DNA from 4 places in the Kineosporia sp. NBRC 101731 genome. Region 4 is predicted to be linked to each of the others. Evidence: riboswitches for the same ligand, from Rfam matches in the RefSeq annotation. Region 4 holds a riboswitch; each other region holds the start of a gene.
What was found. A riboswitch is a leader RNA that binds a small molecule or an ion and turns the genes downstream of it on or off. The one in region 4 is predicted to bind cobalamin.

Region 1 (5,911 bases), on a different contig from region 4:
GTCTGGCTGCCGGAGTGAGGACGCGGATGGGCACCGATGCACCGGTCTCACCGTCGGATCTGTTCGAGTACGTCTACGCGCGGCCGACAGCCGCGCTGGCCCGGCAGCGCGCGGACGCGCTGGACCTTCCGGTAGGGGGAAGGGCCACGATGGACGGACATGAACCCGGCGGGAGGGGAATCCGGTGAGTACGGTGACGGAGCGCGCAGGTCAGGTGGAATCATCGGTGCATCAGCCGGTCTCGCTCGCCGGGGCACTGAACCAGGCACTCGGTGACGCGCTGGATGCCGACGATCGGGTGGTCGTGTTCGGGGAAGACGTCGGGCCGCTGGGCGGGGTGTTCCGGGTGACCGACGGCCTGGCCGCGCGGTTCGGGCCCGACCGGGTCTGGGACTCGCCGCTGGCCGAGTCCGGCATCGTCGGCACTGCGATCGGCATGGCGATGAACGGGTTGCGCCCGGTGGTGGAGATGCAGTTCGACGCCTTCGCCTACCCGGCCTTCGAGCAGATCACCAGCCATCTGGCCAAGATGCACAACCGCACCCGCGGACGCGTCGGGTTACCGATCGTGGTGCGTATTCCGTACGGGGGTGGCATCGGCGGGGTGGAGCATCACTGCGACTCCTCCGAGGTCTATTACACGCACACCGCCGGGCTGCGCGTGGTCACGTGCGCCACACCCTCCGACGGGTACCGTCTGCTGCGCCAGGCCGTCGACAGCCCCGATCCGGTGATCTTCCTGGAGCCCAAACGCCGCTACTGGACCAAGGAACCGATAGATCGCGCGGTAGACGGACCGGAGCTGCACCAGGCGCGCGTGGTGCAGCCGGGCCGTGACGTCACGGTGATCACGTACGGCGGCACGGTGGAGACCGCACTGGAGGCCGCCCGGATCGGCCGCGACGAGGGGTACGACCTGGAGGTGGTGGACCTGCGCAGTCTGAGCCCGTTCGACGACGAGACCGTCACGGCCAGCGTGCGGCGCACCGGCCGGGCCGTGGTCGTACACGAGGCCGCGGGGTTCTGCGGATACGGCGCCGAGGTGGCCGCGCGCCTCACCGAGCAGTGCTTCCATTCCCTCGCAGCCCCGATCCTGCGGGTCACCGGATACGACATTCCCTATCCCCCGCCCCAACTCGAGCATCATCACCTGCCCGACGCCGAACGCATCCTCGACGCGGTCAGCCGGCTGCAGTGGGAGGGCGAGCCCCATCATGGCTGATTTCCTCCTGCCCGACCTGGGTGAGGGCCTGACCGAGGCCGAGATCATGACCTGGCTGGTGGATGTCGGTGACGAGGTGACGGTCGACCAGCCCGTCGTCGAGGTCGAGACCGCCAAGGCCTCGGTCGAGGTCCCGGTCCCGTTCGCCGGTGTCGTCACCGTGCTGCACGCCGAACCGGGTGATGTCCTGGCCGTGGGCACACCTCTGATCACCATCGCCGAGACCCGTCGCTGGGAGACCTCCTTCGGCGGTCTGCGAGAGCCGGGGGTGGAGGTCGCCCCACCGGGCTTCGACGAAAAGAGCGAGGAAGGCGCCGGCCGCAGTGAATCCGCAGGCAGCAGTGAGACCACCGGCAGAGGTGAGAACGCAGGCAGCGGAAACGTTCTGGTCGGCTACGGCACATCATCAGCCGGTGCCCCCACACCCCGGCGCCGTCGGCCCCTGCGCCGGCCGGGCGCCCCGGCCCTCGTCCCAGAAACTGATGCCGTTACACCCGGAGTTGACGCTGCCACACCAGACGCTGGCGCCGTCGCACCGACTCCCCGTGTTCTTCCGCCGGGCACGGAAACCCACGCCCTGCGCGTCATCTCTCCGCTGGTGCGGCGCCTGGCCCGTGAATCCGGTCTCGATCTGCGCCAGGTGACCGGCAGCGGCCCTGGCGGTCTGATCCTGCGGGCCGACGTCGAGCAGGCGGCCCGCTCCCAGCCTGAACGGCGTCCCGGGCCGACGCCTCCTGCGCCCACGCTCCCCGAGACCACGTCCTCAGGAACGGTTTCCTCCGAAAGCTTCCGGACCGCAGCGTCTCCGCCGCCTCCATCCCTCCCCGCCTCAGCATGGCCCCCCGACCGCGGGTTCGAGCGGGTCCCCCTGACCGGGATACGGCGGGTGGCTGCCGAGAAACTCTCTCGATCGCGCCGGGAGATTCCTGAGGCCACCCTCTGGGTCGATGCCGACGCGACCGGGCTGCTCGAGGCCCGGGCCGTGCTCAACAGCGCACCCCCCGGTTCACCCCCGGGCACCCCTGTCAGCATCGTCGCGCTGCTCGCCCGTTTCGGCGTGGCGGGGTTGCGGCGGTATCCGGAGCTGAACGCGACGGTCGAGGGTGGGGAGATCCACCGGCATCGGGCTGTGCACCTGGGGTTCGCGGCGCAGACCGATCGTGGCCTGGTGGTGCCGGTGATCAAAGACGCGGATCTGCTCAGCACGCGACGGCTGGCGGGCGCGATCAGCGCGATGACGGGCCGGGCCCGGGAGAGTGCACTCACGCCGGGTGATCTGACCGGCGGGACGTTCACGGTCAACAACTACGGGGTGTTCGGCACCGACGGCGCTGCGGCGATCATCCATCACCCCGAGGCGGCGATCCTCGGGATCGGGAGAATCATCGAGCGACCCTGGGCCGTAGCTGGTCAGGTGGTGGTGCGACAGGTCACGCAGCTGACGCTGAGTTTCGATCACCGGGTGTGTGACGGCGCGGTGGCGGGCGGGTTCCTGCGGTTCGTCGCCGACTGCGTCGAGAGGCCGGTGGCAGCGCTGGGTGATCTCTGAGGTAGCGTGACAACGTCGTGGTGTTCGGGAATTCCGGTGTGATACCGGAGCGGCCCTCGCCACTGTGATCGGGAAGCTGCCGGCTCGCACAGTCCGCATCGGGCGCCACTGGGCGGGACCGTCATGACGGGACCGCCTGGGAAGGTTCGCCGGCAGCGCTTGACCCGAGAGCCAGGAGACCGGCCACGGCACTTGTTTCGCAACCACGAGGTGCTGGAGGCGGTCTGTTCCATGGGCCCTGCGCGTTTTCTGAAGATCCCGGCGATCGCTGCGGCGTTCGTCCTCCCCCTGCTCCCGCTGGCCGCCTGCGGCAGCGATTCCGGTGCTGCCGGTAGCGACGGTCCCCAGATCCTGCGGTACGCCTATGCGTTCACGCCGGTCGCGGCGCTCTCGCCGTACAGCGACGACGCGGTGACCAGTTACGGCGTCGGCGCCACGCAGACCCTGGCCCAGCTCGACGCCTCCGGCCGTCCCGAGGCGTCGCTGGCCACGGGCTGGGAGCAGACCGACCCCCAGACCTGGGAGCTCACGCTGCGCCCGGACGTGACGTTCCAGGACGGCACCGCCATGGACGCCCAGGCCGTGGCCGACTCGCTGACCCACGCCACCGAGGCCGACCCGGCGCCGCGGTCGCTGTCGGGCACCGACCTGACCGTGACCGCCGACGGCGACAGCGTGGTCCGGATCGTCACCCGCACCGCAGACCCGGTGCTGATCCAGCGGCTGACCTCGCCGGAGCTGGCGATCCTCTCGGAGAAGGCTTACGCCGACCCGGCCTCGCCGTCCGTGGTCGGCACCGGCACCGGTCCCTACACGATCACCCAGCTCAACGGCACCACCTCGGCCGACCTCACCGCGAACAAGAGCTACTGGGGCGGCACCCCGGCCCTGGCCGGCATCGAGCTGAGCTTCGTGGCGGACGGCGACCAGCGCGCGTCCGCGCTGCGAGCCGGTCAGACCGACGTGGCCCAGGCCGTCCCGGCCGACCAGCTGGAGCAGATCGGCACCGACCACGTGCTGGCCGTCCCGCTGCCGCGCACCGTGTCGCTGCACCTGACGCAGAGCTCGACGGTGTTCAAGGACCCGGCCCAGCGCGAGGCCGCCCGCGAGGCCTTCGACAGTCCGGACGGTCCGGACGGTCTCGACGGTCCGGACGGTCTGGACCTGGCCGGCACCATCTACGCCGGTGCCGCCGACCCGGCGAAGGGGCTGTTCTCGTCCGTGTCCACCTGGGCCGACGAGCGCCCGACCCCGGACTACCCGAAGGCCGCGACCCCGCAGAGGCAGAAGATCACGCTGGCCACGTTCTCCGACCGCCCGGAACTGGCCGAGATCGCCACCGTCGTCGCCGACCGGTGGCGCAAGGCCGGGTTCGACGTCAAGACGGTGGTGCAGGAGTACAACCAGATGGAGAGCGACCTCCTGGCCGGCACCTACGACGCCGTGATCATGAGCCGCTCGTACGGGCAGGACACCGCCGACCCGATCAGCTACCTGCAGGCCGACTTCGGCTGCGACGGCGGCTACAACATCAGCCGGTTCTGCGACCGGTCTCTCGACGCGGACCTGGCGAAGGCCGCCCCGCAGACCGATGTGAACGCCCGCAACCAGGCCGCGGTCGCCGCCGAGCACGTGGTGCTGTCCGCCGTCGCCGTCATCCCCCTGGTCCACGACCGCACCCAGTTCGGCCTGGCCGACGGGGTCTCCGGCCTGGCCGGTGACCCCTGGGAGCGCGCGGTGATCACCGCGAAGACCACGATCCGCCACTGATCCCCCGCGCCGTGAACGTACCCGTCGTGTCCCCGCTCCTGCCCACTCCAGAGGCCCCGCGATGCGGCGGGCCGGGCCCGGTGGCCGACCACGCCCGCCCCACCACCTCGTTCGTGATCGGGCCATCCCTCAGCACCCGGCCGGGGAGAGTCTGCATGATCACGAACGAGGTCGGGCTCCACCGTTCTCGCACTCGCGCTCTTCACCTCGCGGGGATCACGGGAATCGCCGGGATCGCGAGATGAGCCGCGGATCAGCGCCGTCCGGGCTGCGCTCGATCACCGGCACGCTCGCCACGGTCCTGCTCCTGCTGGTCGTGGTCGCCGCGTTGCCCTGGCTGCGGGGTGAAGACCCGGCCCGGACCGTGCTGCGGGTGCGCTTCACCGCACGGGGTGACGACCCGGCCGCGGTCGAGGCTCTGCGCCGGGAACTGGACCTTCCCTCGTCCCCCGTCTCCGGGGTTCTCACCTGGCTGTCCGGCGCCCTCCGGGGCGATCTGGGCACCAGCTGGGTGAGCCGCCGGCCGGTCGGCGAGCTGGTCGGCCCGGCGCTGGGCACGTCGCTGACCCTGGCCGGCACCGCCGGGGTGATCGCGGTCGCCGTGGCCGGGCTGCTGCTCACCCCGGTGATCCGGCAGGGCGCCCGGTCCGGCCCGAAACCCCGCTCCCGCCGTCCGGACCTGCTGTCCGGGCCGGTACCGGCCGCGCTCGCGGCGCTTCCCGAGGTCGTGGTCGCGGTCACCGCAGTGCTGCTGTTCGCCGTGACCTGGCGGGTACTGCCGGTCTTCGGCTGGAACGGACCGGCGAGCGCCGTCCTGCCGGGGCTCTCGCTGGGTCTTCCGGCGGGAGGGTTGCTGGCCCGGATGCTCTCGGCCAGTGCCGAGCAGACCCTGACCGAACCGTGGGTGCGGGCGTGGCGGGCGTCCGGTCTGGACCTGCGTCCTCTGCGCCGCGCGGTGGTGCGCCGGGTGGTCGCGGTGGGGGCACCGCAGGCCGTGGTGGTCGGCATGTCGATCGTCGGCTCGTCGGTCGCGGTGGAGAGGGTCTTCTCGATCCCGGGTGCGGGCACGCTCGCCCTCGACGCGGTGCTGGCCGAAGACCTGCCCGTGGTGCAGGCGGTGCTGGCCGGGTTCGTCGTGGTCGGTCTGGTCGCGGCGGCGATGGCCGCCGCGGTGCACCGGGTGCTCGCGGTGCCCGACGCCGAGCGCGCCGCCGGCGAGCCCACCCACCTGGGCACCCAGAATGACGGACGACGCCCCGCCTGGGTCCTCGTCCTCACCTTGGCGCTGGTGGTGCTGTCGGTCGGCTGGTTCCGCAACGGCACCGCGACCGATCTCTCCCTGCGCCTGGCCTCACCGAGCCTCGCCCATC
Region 2 (5,911 bases), on a different contig from region 4:
GCGAGGTGCGGTGGGACGCGCTGGTCACCAACCAGCACGGCGAACCGGTGGCCACCTACGACGTGCTGACGCTGGTGGCGAAGGAGGCCCGATGATCGTCGAACACGACGGTGCGGTGGCGGTTCTCACGATCGACCGGCCGAAACGCCGCAACGCCCTCGACGCGGGGGCGAAGAAGTCGCTGCGCACGGCCCTGGAAGCAGTGTCGGCCGACGACAGCATGCGTGCCGTGGTGCTGACCGGTGCCGGCGGATCCTTCTGCAGCGGCCAGGACCTGGCCGAGCACGCCGCCCTGCTGCAGGCCGACCCGGCGCACGCCACCGACACGGTGGAGGCCGATTACGCCCCGATCGTGACGGCCCTGGTCACCATGCCCAAGCCGGTGATCGCGGCGGTGGAGGGCACCTGCGTGGGAGCCGGGCTGGCCCTGGCCCTGGCCTGCGACCTGCGGGTGTTCGCCGACGACGCCCACCTGGCCACGGCCTTCACCGCCATCGGATTCACCTGCGACACCGGCCTCTCCCTCACCCTGCCGCGTTCGGTGGGCGAGGCCAGGGCGAAAGAACTACTCCTGCTGGGAGAACCGTTCACCCCGGCTCAGGCGGTGAGGTGGGGCATCGCCGGGCAGGTGGTGCCGGCACCAGAGGTCCAGGAAAGGGCCCAGGCCCTGGCCGCGAGGCTGGCGGCCGGCCCCACCCGGGCCTTCGCCGAGACCAAGCGCCTCCTGAGCACGGCCTCACTGTCGACGGTGCTGCGCCGTGAGGCCGAGGCTCAGGCCCGTCTGGCCCTGACCGCCGACCATACCGAGGCGGTCACGGCCTTCTTGTCCAAGAGCAAGCCGGACTTCAGGGGTAGCTGAACCGGGGGAGGTTTTGCCTGATCACGAACAAAGAATCCTTCGCGATCAGGCAAAATCTCCCCGTTCATCCAGCAAGCTCCATCGTCAATCGACCCCGCAGCGCACGGTCAGATCCTTCTGTTCCCGTCTCGCCGTATCGGCGACCCGACCGCTCAGCAGTTGTGGACGTCCACCATGAATTCTCGCCGGATGCCAGGAGGTCCCGACCACGCCCCGGCGATCGACCACCACGCCGTAAACACCGGTCCGGGCACCCGGACCACCGTTGGCGTAGAACACGAAATTCCCCAGGCCGTAATGCACCGCGGTACGGCCTCGATGCACAGCGGGTTCCAGCACGTGCGCGTGACTACCGACCACAACACTGGCACCCGCGTCCGTCAGGAGATCGGCCAGCTCGCGCTGCCTCGCCGTCGGGCACGACTGCCGCTCCACACCCCAGTGCAGCACGACCACCACCACGTCGGTGCGCGCGGCCTCACGCACGGCCTTCAGGAGCCGTTCCGGGTCTTTGGACGAGGCGAGCCCCGAGGTCTCGCCGGTCGCCTTCCAGGAGTTCACGGCGAAGCTGTCGAGCACGTCCGTGGCCCCGAAGACTGCCAGCCGGACACCGTGGATCGTGCGGCGGTACGGGGTGAAGGCCTCGTCGATGTTCCGGCCGGCGCCGATCATCGGCACCCCGGAACGCTTCCCGGCCTTGAGGGTGTCGTCGAGCCCGATACGGCCGTAGTCCATGCCGTGGTTGTTGGCCACGGTGACCACATCGACCCCGCTCCGGCGCAGCGCCCTCAGACCGGAGGCCGGGGCCCGGAAGGTGTACTGCTTGGGCTCGGCGCGGCCGCGGGTGGTGATCGCGGTCTCCAGGTTCACCACAGCCAGGTCGGCCCGGCGCAGGATCCGGCCGGCACTGCCGATGTCGCCGCCCAGCGCCTTCGCCGACGACCCCTGGAAGTGGACGTCGCCGGCGAAGGCCAGCCGCACGCGTCCACTGCCGGGCATCTTCTTCGTCACTTTTCCGGCCGACGCCGTCGGGACCGGTGTCACGGTCGTCACGGGCGTCCGGGGAATCAGCGGCTCGGGTGCCGCTCGGGCCCAGACGTAGTCGCTGGAGGTCGAACAGGCCGCGACCAGCAGGGCTGAGCAGAGCACCGCTCGGGCCCGACGACGTTTGCCCACGTTTGCACTCCCCCGACGACGGACCCACCTGATCAGTCCCTTCAGTGGGACTGCAGATGCATCGGTAGCGCCCTGATGCCGCTTGATCACGTGGGGTCCAGATTTCCCCCTGTCCGGACAACGCATCGACACGCGTACTAGATCTAGTTGTCGCGGGCACCCCCACCTACGGCATATGGTGCTGCCTGTTGTTGGTTCGCCCTTCCAGCCAGGGAGGGCGTCATCAGAGGGAAGCCGGTGAGAATCCGGGACTGCCCCGCAGCGGTGAGTGGGAACGACCACCGTCAGACAGCACTGGGCACGCGCTTGCGCGCCTGGGAAGCGACGGTCAGTAGGTGCGCTCACAGCGCATGCCTGCGAGTCCGAAGACCTGCCAGCAATGCGCGCGCCCTACGTGGCGCGTGCGTCCGAGGTGCCGCGAGGGACGGAACCGGATGACTTCAGGCTGCCCGTTGGGGCAGGTCTGTGTTCACCCGGGGCTCTCCACCGCGCACGAAGTTCTCGAAGATCGGGATGTGCGAGATGACTATCACCGTTTACAGCAAGCCTTCCTGCGTTCAATGCGACGCGACGTACAGGGCGCTGGCGAAGACCGACCTGGAGTACCAGGTCGTGGACATCACCGAGGACCCCGCGGCCCGCGACCACGTCATGTCGCTGGGGTACATGCAGGCTCCCGTGGTGATCGCCGGTGACGACCACTGGTCGGGCTACCGTCCCGACCGGATCAAGGCGCTGGTGGCGCAGACTGTCTGATCGGATGACCTCGCTGGTCTACTTCTCCAGCGCCTCCGACAACACGCACCGCTTCGTGCAGAAGCTGGACGTCGCCTCGGCACGGATCCCCCTCCGTCCCACCGACCCCTTCCTGCACGTGCGCGATCCGTACGTTCTGGTGGTTCCGACGTACGGTGGGGGCAACGAGGGCGGGGCCGTTCCCCGCCAGGTGGTCCGGTTCCTCAACGACGAGGGGAACCGTTCCCTCATCCGCGGTGTGATTGCCGCCGGCAACACGAATTTCGGTGAGGCCTACTGCATCGCGGGTGACATCATCGCGGCGAAGTGCCAGGTGCCCTACCTGTACGCCTTCGAACTCATGGGAACAGCAGAGGACGTCTTACGCGTCCGAGATGGATTGGAACGATTTTGGCAGCGACAGTCGGTATGACGGACGTTCTGGACGTGGGTATGGACTACCACTCCCTGAACGCGATGCTGAATCTCTACGGTCCGCAGGGCGAGATTCAGTTCGAGAAGGACCGGGAGGCGGCGCGGCAGTATTTCCTGCAGCACGTCAACCAGAACACGGTCTTCTTCCACGACCTGGACGAGAAGCTCGACTACCTGGTCGAGAACAAGTACTACGAAGGCGCGGTGCTCGACCAGTACGACCGGGCGTTCATCAAACGGCTGTACAAGCACGCTTATTCGAAGAAGTTCCGGTTCCCGACCTTCCTCGGGGCGTTCAAGTACTACACCTCGTACACGCTGAAGACGTTTGACGGCAAGCGCTACCTGGAGCGTTTCGAGGACCGGGTCTCGATGGTGGCGCTCACGCTGGCCTCCGGCGACGAGAACTTCGCCCTCCAGCTGGTGGACGAGATCATCACCGGCCGCTTCCAGCCGGCCACCCCGACCTTCCTCAACCTGGGTAAGGCCCAGCGTGGCGAGCCCGTCTCGTGTTTCCTCCTGCGCATCGAGGACAACATGGAGTCGATCGCCCGGGGCATCAACTCCTCGCTGCAGCTGAGCAAGCGCGGCGGCGGCGTGGCCCTGCTGCTGTCGAACGTGCGTGAGTACGGCGCACCGATCAAGCACATCGAGAACCAGTCGTCCGGTGTCATTCCCGTGATGAAGCTGCTCGAAGACTCCTTCTCCTACGCCAACCAGCTCGGGGCGCGTCAGGGCGCGGGTGCGGTGTACCTGCACGCCCACCACCCCGACATCATGCAGTTCCTCGACACCAAGCGGGAGAACGCGGACGAGAAGATCCGGATCAAGACGCTCTCGCTGGGCGTCGTGATCCCGGACATCACGTTCGAGCTGGCGAAGAAGAACGAGGACATGTACCTGTTCTCGCCCTACGACGTGGAGCGCGTCTACGGGGTGCCGTTCGCGGACATCAGCGTGAGCGAGAAGTACCGCGAGATGGTCGACAACGGCGCCATCCGCAAGAAGAAGATCAACGCGCGTGACTTCTTCCAGACGCTGGCCGAGCTGCAGTTCGAGTCGGGTTACCCGTATATCCTTTTCGAGGACACCGCGAACGCGGCCAACCCGATCAAGGGCCGCATCACCCACTCCAACCTGTGCTCCGAGATCCTGCAGGTCTCGACCCCGTCGACGTTCAACACCGACCTGTCGTACGACCACATCGGCCGCGACATCTCGTGCAACCTGGGCTCGATGAACATCGCCACGGCGATGGACTCCCCCGACTTCGGCCGCACCGTCGAGACGGCGATCCGGGCGCTGACCGCGGTCTCCGACCAGACGTCCATCGAGTCGGTGCCCTCGATCAAGCGCGCCAACGCCGGCGGTCACGCCATCGGCCTGGGCCAGATGAACCTGCACGGCTACCTGGCCCGTGAGCGCATCTTCTACGGCTCGGACGAGGGCCTGGATTTCACGAACATCTACTTCTACACGGTGGCCTACCACGCCATCCGGGCGTCGAACCTGCTCTCCAAGGAGCGCGGAACGCGTTTCATCGGCTTCGAGGACTCGAAGTACGCGGACGGTTCGTACTTCACGAAGTACGTCGAGAAGACCTGGCTGCCGCGCACGGCCCGGGTGAAGCAGTTGTTCGAGGACGCCGGTGTCGCCATCCCCACGCAGCAGGACTGGCAGGCCCTGTCCGACTCGGTGCGCGAGTTCGGCCTCTACAACCAGAACCTCCAGGCCGTGCCGCCGACCGGCTCGATCTCGTACATCAACAACTCCACCTCCTCGATCCACCCGATCGTCTCGAAGATCGAGATCCGCAAGGAGGGCAAGCTCGGCCGCGTGTACTACCCGGCGCCGTTCATGACGAACGACAACCTGGATTACTACCAGGACGCGTACGAGATCGGCTTCGAGAAGATCGTCGACACCTACGCCGAGGCCACCCAGCACGTCGACCAGGGCCTGTCGCTGACCCTGTTCTTCAAGGACACGGCCACCACGCGGGACATCAACCGGGCGCAGATCTACGCCTGGCGCAAGGGCATCAAGACGCTGTACTACATCCGCCTGCGTCAGCTGGCGCTCGAAGGCACCGAGGTCGAGGGCTGCGTCTCGTGCATGCTGTGACTTTTGAGGGGATTTCATCATGGTGAAGCTGATCAACCGTGTCCAGGCGATCAACTGGAACAAGCTGCAGGACGAGAAGGACCTCGAGGTCTGGGACCGGCTCACCGGCAACTTCTGGCTGCCGGAAAAGGTCCCGCTGAGCAACGACATCCAGTCGTGGGCCACCCTGACGGACGTCGAGAAGCAGATGACGACCAGGGTGTTCACCGGTCTGACGCTGCTGGACACGATCCAGGGCACGGTCGGCGCGGTCAGCCTGATCCCGGACTCGCTGACGCCGCACGAGGAAGCCGTCTACACGAACATCGCGTTCATGGAGTCGGTGCACGCGCGGTCGTACTCGTCGATCTTCTCCACGCTGATCTCCACCCCGGAGATCGACGAGGCGTTCCGCTGGTCGGAGGAGAACCCGAGCCTCCAGCGCAAGGCCGAGATCGTGCTGGGCTACTACAACGGTGACGACCCGCTGAAGCGCAAGGTCGCCTCGACCATGCTCGAGTCGTTCCTGTTCTACTCCGGCTTCTACGCGCCGATGTTCTGGTCGAGCCGGGCGAAGCTGACGAACACGGCCGACCTGATCCG
Region 3 (5,911 bases), on a different contig from region 4:
GGGGGTGAGGGAACGCTGGGTGCGGATCCAGTCGATGCTCTGGTCGACCAGGTCTTCGGACAGGTGGTAGCCGTCTTCCGGCCGCCGGGCCGGCTCGAAGGGCGTGGTGCCGCGGTACAGCTGCGGGTACCAGTGGTTCATCTCGGCGCCCATGAACCCGTAGAAGCTGTCGAAGCCCTCACCGGTGGGCCAGCGGTCGAACGGGCCGACCGGGCTGATCTCACGCGGCGGGGTCTGGTGCCACTTGCCGAAGGCCGCCGTGCTGTAGCCGTTGCCGTGCAGGATCTGCGCGAGCGTGGCGGCGCTGGCGGGGCGGAAACCGCTGTAGCCGGGCGCGGCCGTGGCCATCTCGGTGGTGCCGCCCATGCCCACGGAATGGCAGTTACGGCCGGTCATCAGCGACTGACGGGTCGGTGAGCACAGGGCGTTGACGTGAAACCGGTTGTATCGCAGGCCTTGCGTGGCCAGACGCTCGGCCGTGGGCATGGTGCAGGGGCCACCGAAGGCGCTCGAGGAACCGAAACCCAGGTCATCGAGCACCACGATGACCACGTTGGGCGCCGCGGGCGGCGGCGTGGTCGCACCGATCGCCTCGAACGACGCGTGCTGATCGTGGATCCCGACCGCCGTCACCACGGTCTGCTTGCGTTCGGGCTCGGGCAGCACGTGCCGCCCGGCTTCAAAAACCGCCACGGACAGCTCCAGTTCGTCCACCAGTCACACCGGTCATCATCACGAGTCAGGTTGACATGATCGCGGGCCGCCGGACAACGCGCGCTGCCGGTCCAAGCGATACGGGTTAGTGATGGGTGTCAGAGATGGGCGCTATGAGTACATATTTCGCAGGCCTGCGATCAACCCAGCGCGGCCAGTAGTGACGGCTCGTCCCGCACCGGTGTCTCCTGCCCCAGCACGCCCAGGGCTCTCAATCGCGCGGCCACCGACAAGACCCAGGGCCGGCGTAACCGGCCCTGGATGAGCAACGTGTCGTCGTCCAGAAGTTTCTCCGGTGGCCCTTGCCGCACCAGGCCACCCACCAGCACGGCGACCTGATCGGCCCAGGCGAGCGCCAGGTCCACGTCGTGGGTGGCCATGACCAGCGTGGTGCCCCGGTCGTGCAGGCGGGCGAGCGCGGCCGTCGCCTCCTGGCCCGCGGCCGGGTCCAGCCCGGCGGTCGGCTCGTCGAGCACCAGCACGTCGGGGCGCATCGCGACGGCTCCCGCGATGGCCACGCGCTTGCGTTCGCCGAACGAGAGCTGGTGCGTGGGCCGGGCGGCCAGGTGGGTCGCGGCCAGCAGGGTCAGGGCCTCGTCACAGCGGGCGCGTACCTCGTCGTCGGTCAGCCCCTGGTTGACCGGGCCGAAGGAGACGTCCTCGCGGACGGAGGCGGAGAACAGCTGGTCGTCGGGGTCCTGGGTGATCAGCTGCACCTGGTGCCGGTGCTCGCGCAGTCCGGTGCGGGTGTGGCGCAGTTCGCGCCCGCCGACGGTGATCCGGCCGGCGGTGGGACGCAGGGCTCCCGAAAGGCAGCGTAACAACGTGCTCTTGCCCGATCCGTTGGCGCCCAGTACGGCCAGGCGGGTGCCCGGCGGGACCTGCAGATCGGCGCCGGTCAGCACGGGAGGGCCTCCGGAATAGCGGAATTCGAGGCCCTCGACCTCGATCTGCCCGTTCACCGGGCACCCGGCAGAAGAGAGACGGCCGCCAGGGCGGTCAGCCCGGCCAGGGTGGTGGCCACGAAGGGCCGCGACGACGGCTGCTGGTCGGCGAGTGTGCGCATGACCCCCTCGAAACCCCTCCCGGCCAGTCCGTTCTCCAGGCGGCGGGCGCGGTCGAAGGCCCGGGTGAGGGTGGCGGCGGCCAGCATCGAGGCCGAGCGCAGAGTGGCCCGGCGGCTGGTGTAGCCCAGCCGGGCCGTCTGCGCGGCCCGTACGGCGCCGGCCGACTCCAGCAGCACGAACAGCAGACGGTAGACCAGCCCGGCGATGTCCACGATCGCTTCGGGCACTCCCCGGCGCCGGGCCCAGGCCAGCAGGTCGGTCATCGGGGTGGTCGCGGCCAGCAGCATCACGGCCGATGTGCCCGAGACCGCGTGGGCCAGGGTCTGGACGGCCGCGTCCAGGCTCTCGCCGGTCACGGTCGGGCCGAAACCGTCGGTGCGCCAGGTCACCGCGATGGTCACGGTGCCCAGCAGGATGAACGCGGCCGGGCCCCGGGCCGCCCGCACCAGCAGGCGGCCGGGTACACGGCCCGGGCCGAGCACGAGACCCAGCGCGGTCACGGTCACGAGCACCGAGGCCGGCCAGGTCGGCAGCACCAGGGCACTGATCACCAGGCCGAGGCTGAGCAGCACCTTGTCGCCCGGTGAGTACCGCCGCCAGGGACTGGCCCAGGCGGCGACGTCGATCGCCGGAGCGCTCAAGGGGCACTGGTCTTCCGGGTGCGGCGGCCGGACAGCCGGCCCAGCACGAAGCCGAGCGCCCCGGCCCCGGCCGCGGCCTGCAGGGCGAACAGGCCCGATTCGATCTCACCCGACGAGGGCTGGAAGAGCGGGCTGAACCAGACGTGGTAGCCGGGGTTGATCTCCTCCACCTTGGTGGCGGCCGAGGAGTCACTGCCGGCGTAGGACTCGCCCTCGGGCTGGCCGTCGGTGTTCAGCCGCAGGGTGAGCGGGATGGCGAAGATGGCGATGACGAGCAGCAGGAGGCCCAGGTCGACGGCCAGGCGGCGTGGGGTACGGGTGGTCATGGTGGTCACGCTCCTGAGCGGTCGGGGCGATTTTCGGTGCTTGAGGACGTCGTGGTCGCCCGGGCGGTCGGCCCGCCGTCGTCGGTGGGTCCCGGGAGAGCGGCCTTCAGGCCCAGCAGGCCCAGTTCCTCGGGGGCGATGCGGGCCAGGATGCGGAACACCAGCACGCCGAGCAGACCCTCGGCGATCGCCAGCGGGATCTGGGTGAGGGCGAAGATGCCGAGGAACTCGCCGATCGAGCCCAGTACACCGCCGGAGGGGTCCGGGTGCGCCAGACCCAGCTGCACCGACGTCACCACGTAGGTGGAGAGATCGGACAGTGACAGGGCTGCGAACACACCGACCGGGAAGGGCAGGCCCACCGCCAGACAGGCGCGATAGGCGGCGTACCCCACCCAGGGTCCGACGATCGCCATCGAGAACACGTTGGCGCCGAGCGTGGTGATCCCGCCGTGGGCCAGGAGCAGGGCCTGGAACAACAGCACGACGGCGCCGAGTACGGCCATCACCGGCGGCCGGAAGAGCACCGCGCCCAGGCCGGTGCCGGTGGGGTGGCTGGAACTGCCCGTGACCGAGGGCAGCTTGATCGCCGACAGGACGAAGGTGAAGGCCCCGGCCGCGCCCAGCAGGAGCCGGGACTCGGGACGTTCGCGCACCTCGCGCACCACACAGCGGGCGCCGTGCACCACGAAGGGGGCTGCCGCGACGGTCCAGGCGGCGGCGTGCAGGGGCGGCAGATAGCCCTCAGCGATGTGCACGGAGCACCCCGCCGGACAGCGTGTTCGTCATCAGATCTCCTCGGGTCCGCGCCCTGGATCGATGCGACGGCCGAAGTCTCCTGGCTTCCCGGATCAAGGCTCGCCCCGGCCTTCCGGCCTGGTTCAACAGGCCGTGGCACGGCGAGGGGTCTGCTCCCCGGTGACAGTGGCGGGACCGCGCCGGATTCTCACCGGCTTCCTTCACTGCCGTCGCGGTTCGTGTTTAGTTGACTGGCGCATCTAACCACGCGGCGTCCGATATGAGTACCGCGCTCCTTTCCCGTGCGACGGCCACGAACGTTCGTCCGTCTGCTTCCGGCCGCGCAGACGTTCCTTGCTCCCGGAGCGGCTCACGGCTCCGGGAGCAAGGAACGCCGTGTGTACACCTGGTACACCCGGTACCGGGTGTACCAGGTGTACACACGGCAGAGGCTTCGCCGGTGGGGTCGGGGCCGGTGGAGCAGAGCTGCTGCCCCGCCTCATCCAGCGCAACGGCGTTGGACCGGGTGCCGCCACTGGTCCGGCCCCTCGGCGCTGGCCCGGGTCCGGCGCTGGCCCAGGGGCCGTCGCTGCGCCGGGGCCCAACGCGGGCCCGGTCCTCGACGTTGGCCCGGTCCTCGACGTTGGCCCGGTCCTCGACGTTGGCCCGGTCCTCGACGTTGGCCCGGGCCTCGCTCCTGGATCAGGCCTCGACGAGTTGCTTCGCCTCGGTCTCGCGCCCGATCCGCGTCGTGCGGGTGATGCGGGCGCCGGTGAGGGTCGGGCGCGCCACGAGCAGCAGCACGAAGGCCACGGCGCACAGCAGCGCACCGATCAGGTAGGCCTGCCGGTAGCCGAAACCGGCTGCCGCACCGAGGATCGGGCCGGCCAGCATGGCCCCGACCGGCCCGGCGCTGATGAACAGCGTGGAGGCGTGGCCCGGGCGGCTGGGCAGCATGTCCTGCACGTAGCTGATGCCCAGGCCCTGGAGCAGAGCGATCGCGGCCGCGTTGAGAACCTGGGCCGCGGCGAGCTGCCAGGTGTCGGAGGAGACCGCGACGATCGCGGTGTAGACCAGGGCCAGCGCCGGCCCGGCCAGCATCAGCCGGCGCAGCGGGTACCGGGCCGCGAGCATCCCGAAGCCCAGCATCAGCGGGATCTCCAGCCCGGCGCACAGGCCCATGATCAGGCCCGCGTCACCCAGCCCGGCGTTCAGCTCGCTCTTCAGGAACAGCGGAAGAGCCTGCAGCGAGAGGTTTCCGGTGCACTGCAGGAGCACGAGCGCGACCATGGTGAGCACGAGCACCCGGCTGCTCTCGTCCCGGCCGGGTTCCGACTCCAGGGTCTGCGCCGCGACGGTGGCCACCGGGACAGGCGTCGAGGGGAACATCCGCCACGTCACCACTGCGGCGATCGTGAACATCGTGGCGGCGAAACCGTAGACGGCGGTGAAGTCACCGGCGGTGAGCAGCATCGTCGCCAGGAACGGCCCGCCCACCCACGACAGGGACAGCACCGTGCGCAGGGTGGTCATGGTCATGACGGCGTTGGGCGAACCGGCCAGGCTGCCCCGCGCGTGGGCGAACACCTGGGGCACGAGGGCACTCGCGACGGCCGACGCGGTCACGGTCAGGCCCAGGAGCAGCCAGTAGTCCCGTAGCCAGGCCGTCAGCAGGGAGCCGGCGGCGCCGGTCAGGGCGGCCGCGATGATCAGTCCGCGCCGCGAGGGCAGACGGTCCGACCAGCGGGCGAGCCCCAGCGACACCACCACGGACGACAGGGGTGCGGCGACGAGGAACGCGGTGATCTGCAGACCACTGGCGTGTACCGCGTCGGTGAGGAAGAGGGTGAGGAAGGGAGTGGCCATCGCGCTGGCCAGGCCGACACAGAGAAAAACCAGCGCCAGGGGGAAGTGCTGGCGCACAGGGTGAAACACAAAGACCTCAAGACAGGCAGAACGAACGGTCGGACACGAGGCGCTGCCGCCCTGCAGGGCCCCGCTGTTTCTAACGGCACCAGTGTCCCAGGTGTTACACCCCGGGTCGCTCCACTTGCCGATCCGCCGGGGCAGGTCACCGTAGAGACGCTTCATCAGTGCCCATGACCTGCCCATGACCTGCCTATGACCTGCCCGTGACCTGCAAGGAGAGACCGTGGCCAATACTTCCGCCCGAATTCTGTACAAGCCCTTCGGTCTGGCGGGCAGCGTCGGCGCCGGCCTGATCGCGGGCGTGCTGTTCAAGCAGGTGTGGAAGCACGTGTCCGACGCCGACGACACCCCCGAGGCCAACGACCGGCGCTTCGGGTGGGGGCAGGTGCTGCTCGCCGCCACGGTCCAGGGCGCGATCTTCGCCGCGGTGAAGGCGGCCGTCGACCGGGGCGGAGCCGTGGCGTTCGAGCGCTGGACGGGGGAGTGGCCCGGCGAG
Region 4 (5,911 bases):
GGCCGCCAGCCCTCGCTTGTCGCGGATCATGGTGGCGATGCGTTCCTCGAGGGTGCCCGCGCAGACGAACTTGCGCACCTGCACGGTGCGGGACTGCCCGATCCGGAAGGCCCGGTCGGTGGCCTGGTCCTCGACGGCGGGGTTCCACCAGCGGTCCACATGGATGACGTGGTTGGCGGCGGTGAGGGTCAGTCCGGTGCCGCCGGCTTTCAGGGAGAGGATGAAGATCGGCGGGGTGTCCGGACGCTCTTCCTGGAACCGCGCGACCATCTCGTCGCGCTGGGTCTTTCGCACCCCGCCGTGCAGGAAGAGCACCTCGCGGCCGAATCTCGCGGTCAGGTGGGTGCGTAGCATCTCGCCGAACTCGGCGTACTGGGTGAAGATCAGCGCCTTCTCACCCGAGGCGAGCACCTCGTCCAGCGTCTCCTCGAGGCGGGCCAGCTTGCCCGAACGGCCCGCGACCCGGCTGCCGTCGCGCTGGAACTGGGCCGGGTGGTTGCAGACCTGCTTGAGCTTGGTCATGGTGGCCAGCACCAGACCGCGCCGTTCCATGCCCTCGCTGTTCTCGATGCGGGCCAGCATGTCGGTGACCACGTTCTGGTAGAGCGCGGCCTGCTCCGACGTCAGGGTGCAGACCACCTCCATCTCCAGTTTCTCCGGCAGGTCACTGATGATGGTGCGGTCGGTCTTCACCCGGCGCAGGATGAACGGCTGGGTCACCGCCCGCAGCTTCTCCCGGGCCTCGTCCGACCCGACCCGCTCGATCGGCAGGGCGTAGCGCTTCTTGAAATCGGCCGGGTCGCCGAGCACCCGGGGATTGGCGAACTCCATCAGGCTCCACAGGTCGGCCAGCCGGTTCTCCACCGGCGTACCCGTGACCGCGATCCGCCGCCCGGCCGTGAGCGAACGGGCAGCCGTGGCCGCCAGGGTCGCGGCGTTCTTCACCGCCTGGGCCTCGTCGAGCACGATGCGCCGCCAGGCGTACTTGCGCAGGGTCACCGCGTCGCGGGCGAGCAGCGAGTAGGTGGTGACGACCAGGTCGCAACCGCTCACCGCGTCGTGGAACTCCTCGCCCTGCGGACGGTCCGCGCCGTGCTGCACGTGAACCCGCAGCCCCGGCGTGAACTTCGCGGCCTCCCGCTGCCAGTTCCCGACCAGCGACATCGGGCAGACCAGCAGGGTCGGGCCGGGGATCAGGTCTGCCCCGGTGTCCCCCGTATCCTCGAGCGGCGCGTCTGCGGCCATCAGCGCGAGCAGCTGCACGGTCTTGCCCAGGCCCATGTCGTCGGCGAGAACCGCTCCCAGGCCCAGGTTCTCCAGGAATGACAGCCAGGCCACGCCGCGCTCCTGGTACGGGCGCAAATCGCCCACGAATCCCTCGGGAACCGTGAAGGGCTGCAACTGGCGATCTTCCGCGGAGGCGAGGAAGTCGGCCAGCCAGCCCGACGCGTCCACCCCGGTCACCTCGAGCCCGGCCGGGCCTTCCGAGCCGGCGCCGATCACCGAGAGCACGTCGGCGATCGACATCGTCTCCGGACCGGTCTTGCGCCGCTTGCGCAGGAAGGCCCGGGCCTTGCGCAGTTTCTCGGGATCGACCTGCATCCACTCACCGCGCAGCCGCACCAGCGGGGCCTGCGACTCGATCAGCAGGGCCACCTCGTCGTCGGTCAGCTGCTGGTCGCCGATCGACAGCCGCCAGTCGTACTCGACGATGTCATTCTGCCGGAAGACCGGTGAGCCCTCGATCCTTCCGGGCTGGGGCGGGGTGCCCGCGCGCAGCCGGGCGCCGAGGCGCTGCGGTTTCGACCACCAGCCGGGCAGCTGCACACCGAACCCCGCACCGATCAGCAGACCCGCGGACTCGGTCAGGAACTGGTGCGCGGTGGCGGTCTCCATCAGCAGCTGCGCCGGGCGGGCCTGCAGCAGGGCGTCGCGCAGGGGCGGGAAGAGCCGCAGCGCCCGGCCCAGTTCGGCGAGCAGCGTCTCCTGCGGGCGGGGGGCGTTGCGGCGCAGCCGGGTCAGGGTCAGCTCGGCGTCCCAGATCTGCTGGGCCGGGATGAACAGGCCGGGCTGATCGGCGTCCTGCAGACCGAACTCGAGCCGCCACATCGCCGCCTCGTCGGCCGGTCGCAGCTCCTCGTCGCCCGGGCGCAGCACGCTGGTGATGTCGTCGTCGGTGGGCTCGACCAGCCGGAAACCGGCCCGGACCAGACCGCCGGAGACCGCCTCGGCCTGCCACTGCTCCAGACCCGTGACCAGCTGGCCGATCTGGCGCCGGTTCGCGGGGAACGCCGGGTAGGGGCCGTGCAGGGCCTGCCGCCAGCCGGCCAGCCCGAGCCCGCCGGACGCCCGGGCCGGACGCAGCCGGGCCCGCACCCCGACGTCGACGAAGGCGTCCACCGCCGCGGCCGCACACCGGCCCGGCGTGAACCCGGTCGCCCCGGTCGCCCCGGTCGCCCCGGAGGCCAGCGCCGCACCGAACGAGGGCGGCAGGGTCGCGACCGCGTGCCGGAACCACTCCCCGTCGTCACCGGTGAGAACCGGGCGCCACCGGGCCACCCCGTGACCGTCGGGAGCCTCCAGCGCGACCGGCAGCACGCGTCCCCTGCTGATCAGATCTTCGGAGAAGGCGAGCAGAGCGAGAAGGTGACGGACGTCGGAACCGAGCGCCACCGCGTCCCCCATTGACCCTTTCAGGCCGTCGAGCACCGCGGGCGCCTGGGCGGCGGGCACCGAGACGGTGACCACCCGCCACCGGACCTCGGGAAACAGCCGGGCCGACTCGCCCTCGACGTGACCGGAGGCGCCGGGCGCCCAGCCCGAGCGCAGGTCGAGCAGCTCGGGCGAACCGGCCGGGGCGTGCTGGAAAGAGGGCAGCACGAGGTCGGCGGTGCCCTCCTGCCAGCCCTCGGCGATCAGGCCGCAGACGTCGGTGAGGGTCTTCGTGAGCTCGTCGGCGGCAATGTCGAAGGGATGCTCGCGCACCTTGGGACGGCGCCCGGTGCGCTCGGCGGGCACCGCGCGGACCTGCGGATCTTCCGCCCAGAGAAGGAGAGAGCCGTCGTCTGCGGGATCACCGGGGCCGGGAGACCACCAGGCATGGACGACGAACACCGCCCAAGGGTAGGCCAGGGGTTGGGTGCCGTGCGCCGGGCTGGCACAGTGGCACCGTCAGATACCCCCGAACAATCGAGCGGCGTGGTGGACAGGAAGCCGGTGAGATTCCGGCGCGGTCGCGCCACTGTGAGCGCTGAGTGACGTTTCTGGATCGATGGTCACGGCCCGTCAGGGCTGGAAGGCCTGAGACCTCACGAGGACGCCGAGCCAGGAGACTGTGCCACGCCGCAGCAACCCGCCGCGCGGACGGCGAGGAAGAGGACGTTCGTGACCGACGTGCCCATCGAACGGCAGCCCGTTCTGCTCATCTCCACCTCCGACACCGACCTGCTCAGCGCTCGCGCCAGCAACGTTCCGTACCGGCTGGCCAACCCGAACCGGGTGTCCGTGGACGACCTGGACGGCCTGCTCGACGGTGTGGCCGTCACCGTGGTGCGCCTGCTCGGCGGCACCCGGGCCTGGGAGGAGGGCCTGGCCGCCCTGCTGTCCAAGGGGGTGCCGGTGGTCGTGCTCTCCGGCGAGGCGCTGCCCGACGCCGATCTGATGAGCCGCTCCACCGTTCCCGTCGGGGTGGCCACCCAGGCCCACGGGTACCTGGTCGAGGGCGGTCCGGGCAACCTCGCCGAACTGCACGCGTTCCTGACCGACACCGTGCTCCTGACCGGATTCGGTTTCGAGCCGCCGGCCGGCACCCCGCTGTGGGGAATCCTGGAGCGACCCCCCGTGACAGGCGACCGTCCCACCGTCGCGGTGCTCTATTACCGCGCCCACCACGTGGCCGGGAACACCGCGTTCGTCGAGGCGCTCTGCACGGCCGTCGAGGACGCGGGCGGGCGGGCGCTGCCGATCTTCTGCGCCACCCTGCGCGGGGCGGACGACGACCTGCTGGCCACGCTGGGCACCGCCGACGCCCTGCTGGTGACCGTGCTCGCGGCCGGAGGCAACCGGCCCGCCAACGCCTCGGCCGGGGGTGACGACTCCACCTGGGACATCGGCGCCCTGGCCGCGCTGGATGTGCCGATCCTGCAGGCCATCAGCACGCTGACCTCGCGTCAGCGGTGGGTGGAGAGCTCCGAGGGGCTGATCCCACTGGACGCCGCCAACCAGGTGGCGATCCCGGAGTTCGACGGCCGGCTGATCACGGTGCCGTTCTCGTTCAAGGAGGTCGACGCGGACGGGCTCACGCAGTACGTCGCCGACCCAGAAAGATCAGCGCGGGCAGCCGGTATCGCAGTGGCCCACGCCCGTCTGCGGGCCGTTCCGCCGGCGGTCAAGCGGGTGGCCCTGATGCTCACCGCCTATCCGACCAAGCACGCGCGCATCGGTAACGCGGTGGGGCTCGACACCCCGGCCTCGGCACTGGCCCTGCTGGCGTCGATGAGGGACGCGGGGTACGACGTCGGCCCTTCCGAGGGCGAAGGTGCGTTCCCGGGTTTCGCGGCGATGGACGGCGACGCCCTGGTGCACGGGCTGATCGAGGCCGGCGGCCAGGACCTGGACTGGCTGACCGAGGACGACCTGGCGCGCAACCCGGTCCGGATCCCGGCCGCGGTGTACCGGCGCTGGTTCGCGACCCTGCCCGACGACCTGCGCGCGTCGGTCGAGGGGCACTGGGGCGCGGTACCGGGCGAGATGTTCGTCGACCCGCCGGGCGGGGCCCTGTCGAGCGGTGACCCGGACGGCGACATCGTGCTGGCCGCGATCATCGCGGGCAACGTGGTGATGCTGCTGCAACCGCCGCGGGGCTTCGGCGACAACCCGGTCGCGATCTACCACGACCCGGAGATGCCGCCCTCGCACCACTACCTGGCCGCCTACTACTGGCTGAACCTTCCTGCCTCCGAAGGCGGTTTCGGTGCGGATGCGGTGGTGCACCTGGGTAAGCACGGCACCCTGGAGTGGACGCCCGGCAAGACGCTCGCGCTGTCGGCGTCCTGCGCGCCCGACGCGGCACTGGGCAACCTGCCGCTGATCTACCCGTTCCTGGTGAACGACCCGGGCGAGGGCACGCAGGCCAAGCGCCGGGCCCACGCCACGCTGGTCGACCACCTGGTGCCGCCGATGGCCCGGGCCGACTCCTACGGCGACATCGCCCGCCTGGAGCAGCTTCTCGACGAGTACGCCTCGGTCACGGCCCTCGACCCGGCCAAGGGCCCGGCGATCCAGTCGCAGATCTGGACGCTCATGCACGCGGCCAAGCTCGATCACGACCTGGGTCTGACGCAGCGGCCGCACGAGGCCGAGTTCGACGACATGATCCTGCACCTGGACGGCTGGCTCTGCCAGGTCAAGGACGCCCAGATCCGCGACGGGCTGCACATTCTCGGCCAGGCACCGACCGGTTCGGTGCTCGTGCACCTGGTCACGTCGATGCTGCGGGCCCGTCAGCTCTGGGCCGGTTCGCAGTCGCTACCCGGGCTGCGTGAGGCACTCGGTCTGGATGAGGCGTCGGTGGGTTCGGTCGGTGAGGACACCGACGGCCTGGAAGAGGTGGACGCGGCCCAGGCCACGGCCGAGGCCCTGGTGCAGGCGCTCTCGGACGCGTCCTGGTCGGCGGACGCGGTGCCGGCGGTGATCTCGTCGGTGTTCGCCTCGACCGAGGTGGATGTCTCGCAGGTCGACCACGAGGGGCTGGAGGCCATTCTCCGCTTCGCCGCGACCGAGGTGGTTCCCCGCCTGCTGCGCACGACGGACGAGCTCACGGCCGTACTGCACGCCCTTGAAGGCGGTTTCGTGCACCCGGGCCCGAGCGGCTCGCCGCTGCGCGGTCTGGTCAATGTGCTGCCGACCGGGC

Region 1: another riboswitch for cobalamin. It lies ahead of QSK05_RS26100 (ABC transporter substrate-binding protein); the one in region 4 lies ahead of cobN (cobaltochelatase subunit CobN).
Region 2: another riboswitch for cobalamin. It lies ahead of nrdH (glutaredoxin-like protein NrdH); the one in region 4 lies ahead of cobN (cobaltochelatase subunit CobN).
Region 3: another riboswitch for cobalamin. It lies ahead of QSK05_RS29810 (energy-coupling factor ABC transporter permease); the one in region 4 lies ahead of cobN (cobaltochelatase subunit CobN).

The regions. Positions count from the first base shown of each region.
Region 1 covers NZ_BSTC01000011.1:69,145-75,055, reverse strand. Annotated here, with positions in the region: gene QSK05_RS26115 (thiamine pyrophosphate-dependent enzyme) at 1-188, shown strand, start outside; gene QSK05_RS26110 (alpha-ketoacid dehydrogenase subunit beta) at 185-1,222, shown strand; gene QSK05_RS26105 (dihydrolipoamide acetyltransferase family protein) at 1,215-2,771, shown strand; cobalamin riboswitch at 2,773-2,973, shown strand; gene QSK05_RS26100 (ABC transporter substrate-binding protein) at 2,964-4,541, shown strand; gene QSK05_RS26095 (ABC transporter permease subunit) at 4,783-5,911, shown strand, end outside.
Region 2 covers NZ_BSTC01000018.1:87,378-93,288, reverse strand. Annotated here, with positions in the region: gene paaZ (phenylacetic acid degradation bifunctional protein PaaZ) at 1-95, shown strand, start outside; gene QSK05_RS32435 (enoyl-CoA hydratase/isomerase family protein) at 92-859, shown strand; gene QSK05_RS32430 (CapA family protein) at 944-2,035, opposite strand; cobalamin riboswitch at 2,211-2,427, shown strand; gene nrdH (glutaredoxin-like protein NrdH) at 2,558-2,791, shown strand; gene nrdI (class Ib ribonucleoside-diphosphate reductase assembly flavoprotein NrdI) at 2,796-3,203, shown strand; gene nrdE (class 1b ribonucleoside-diphosphate reductase subunit alpha) at 3,200-5,329, shown strand; gene nrdF (class 1b ribonucleoside-diphosphate reductase subunit beta) at 5,349-5,911, shown strand, end outside.
Region 3 covers NZ_BSTC01000014.1:177,876-183,786, reverse strand. Annotated here, with positions in the region: gene QSK05_RS29830 (arylsulfatase) at 1-714, opposite strand, end outside; gene QSK05_RS29825 (energy-coupling factor ABC transporter ATP-binding protein) at 855-1,676, opposite strand; gene cbiQ (cobalt ECF transporter T component CbiQ) at 1,673-2,422, opposite strand; gene QSK05_RS29815 (energy-coupling factor ABC transporter substrate-binding protein) at 2,419-2,748, opposite strand; gene QSK05_RS29810 (energy-coupling factor ABC transporter permease) at 2,754-3,506, opposite strand; cobalamin riboswitch at 3,580-3,708, opposite strand; gene QSK05_RS29805 (sugar efflux transporter) at 4,189-5,409, opposite strand; gene QSK05_RS29800 (DUF4235 domain-containing protein) at 5,639-5,911, shown strand, end outside.
Region 4 covers NZ_BSTC01000002.1:142,603-148,513, forward strand. Annotated here, with positions in the region: gene QSK05_RS07860 (DEAD/DEAH box helicase) at 1-3,114, opposite strand, end outside; cobalamin riboswitch at 3,183-3,356, shown strand; gene cobN (cobaltochelatase subunit CobN) at 3,385-5,911, shown strand, end outside.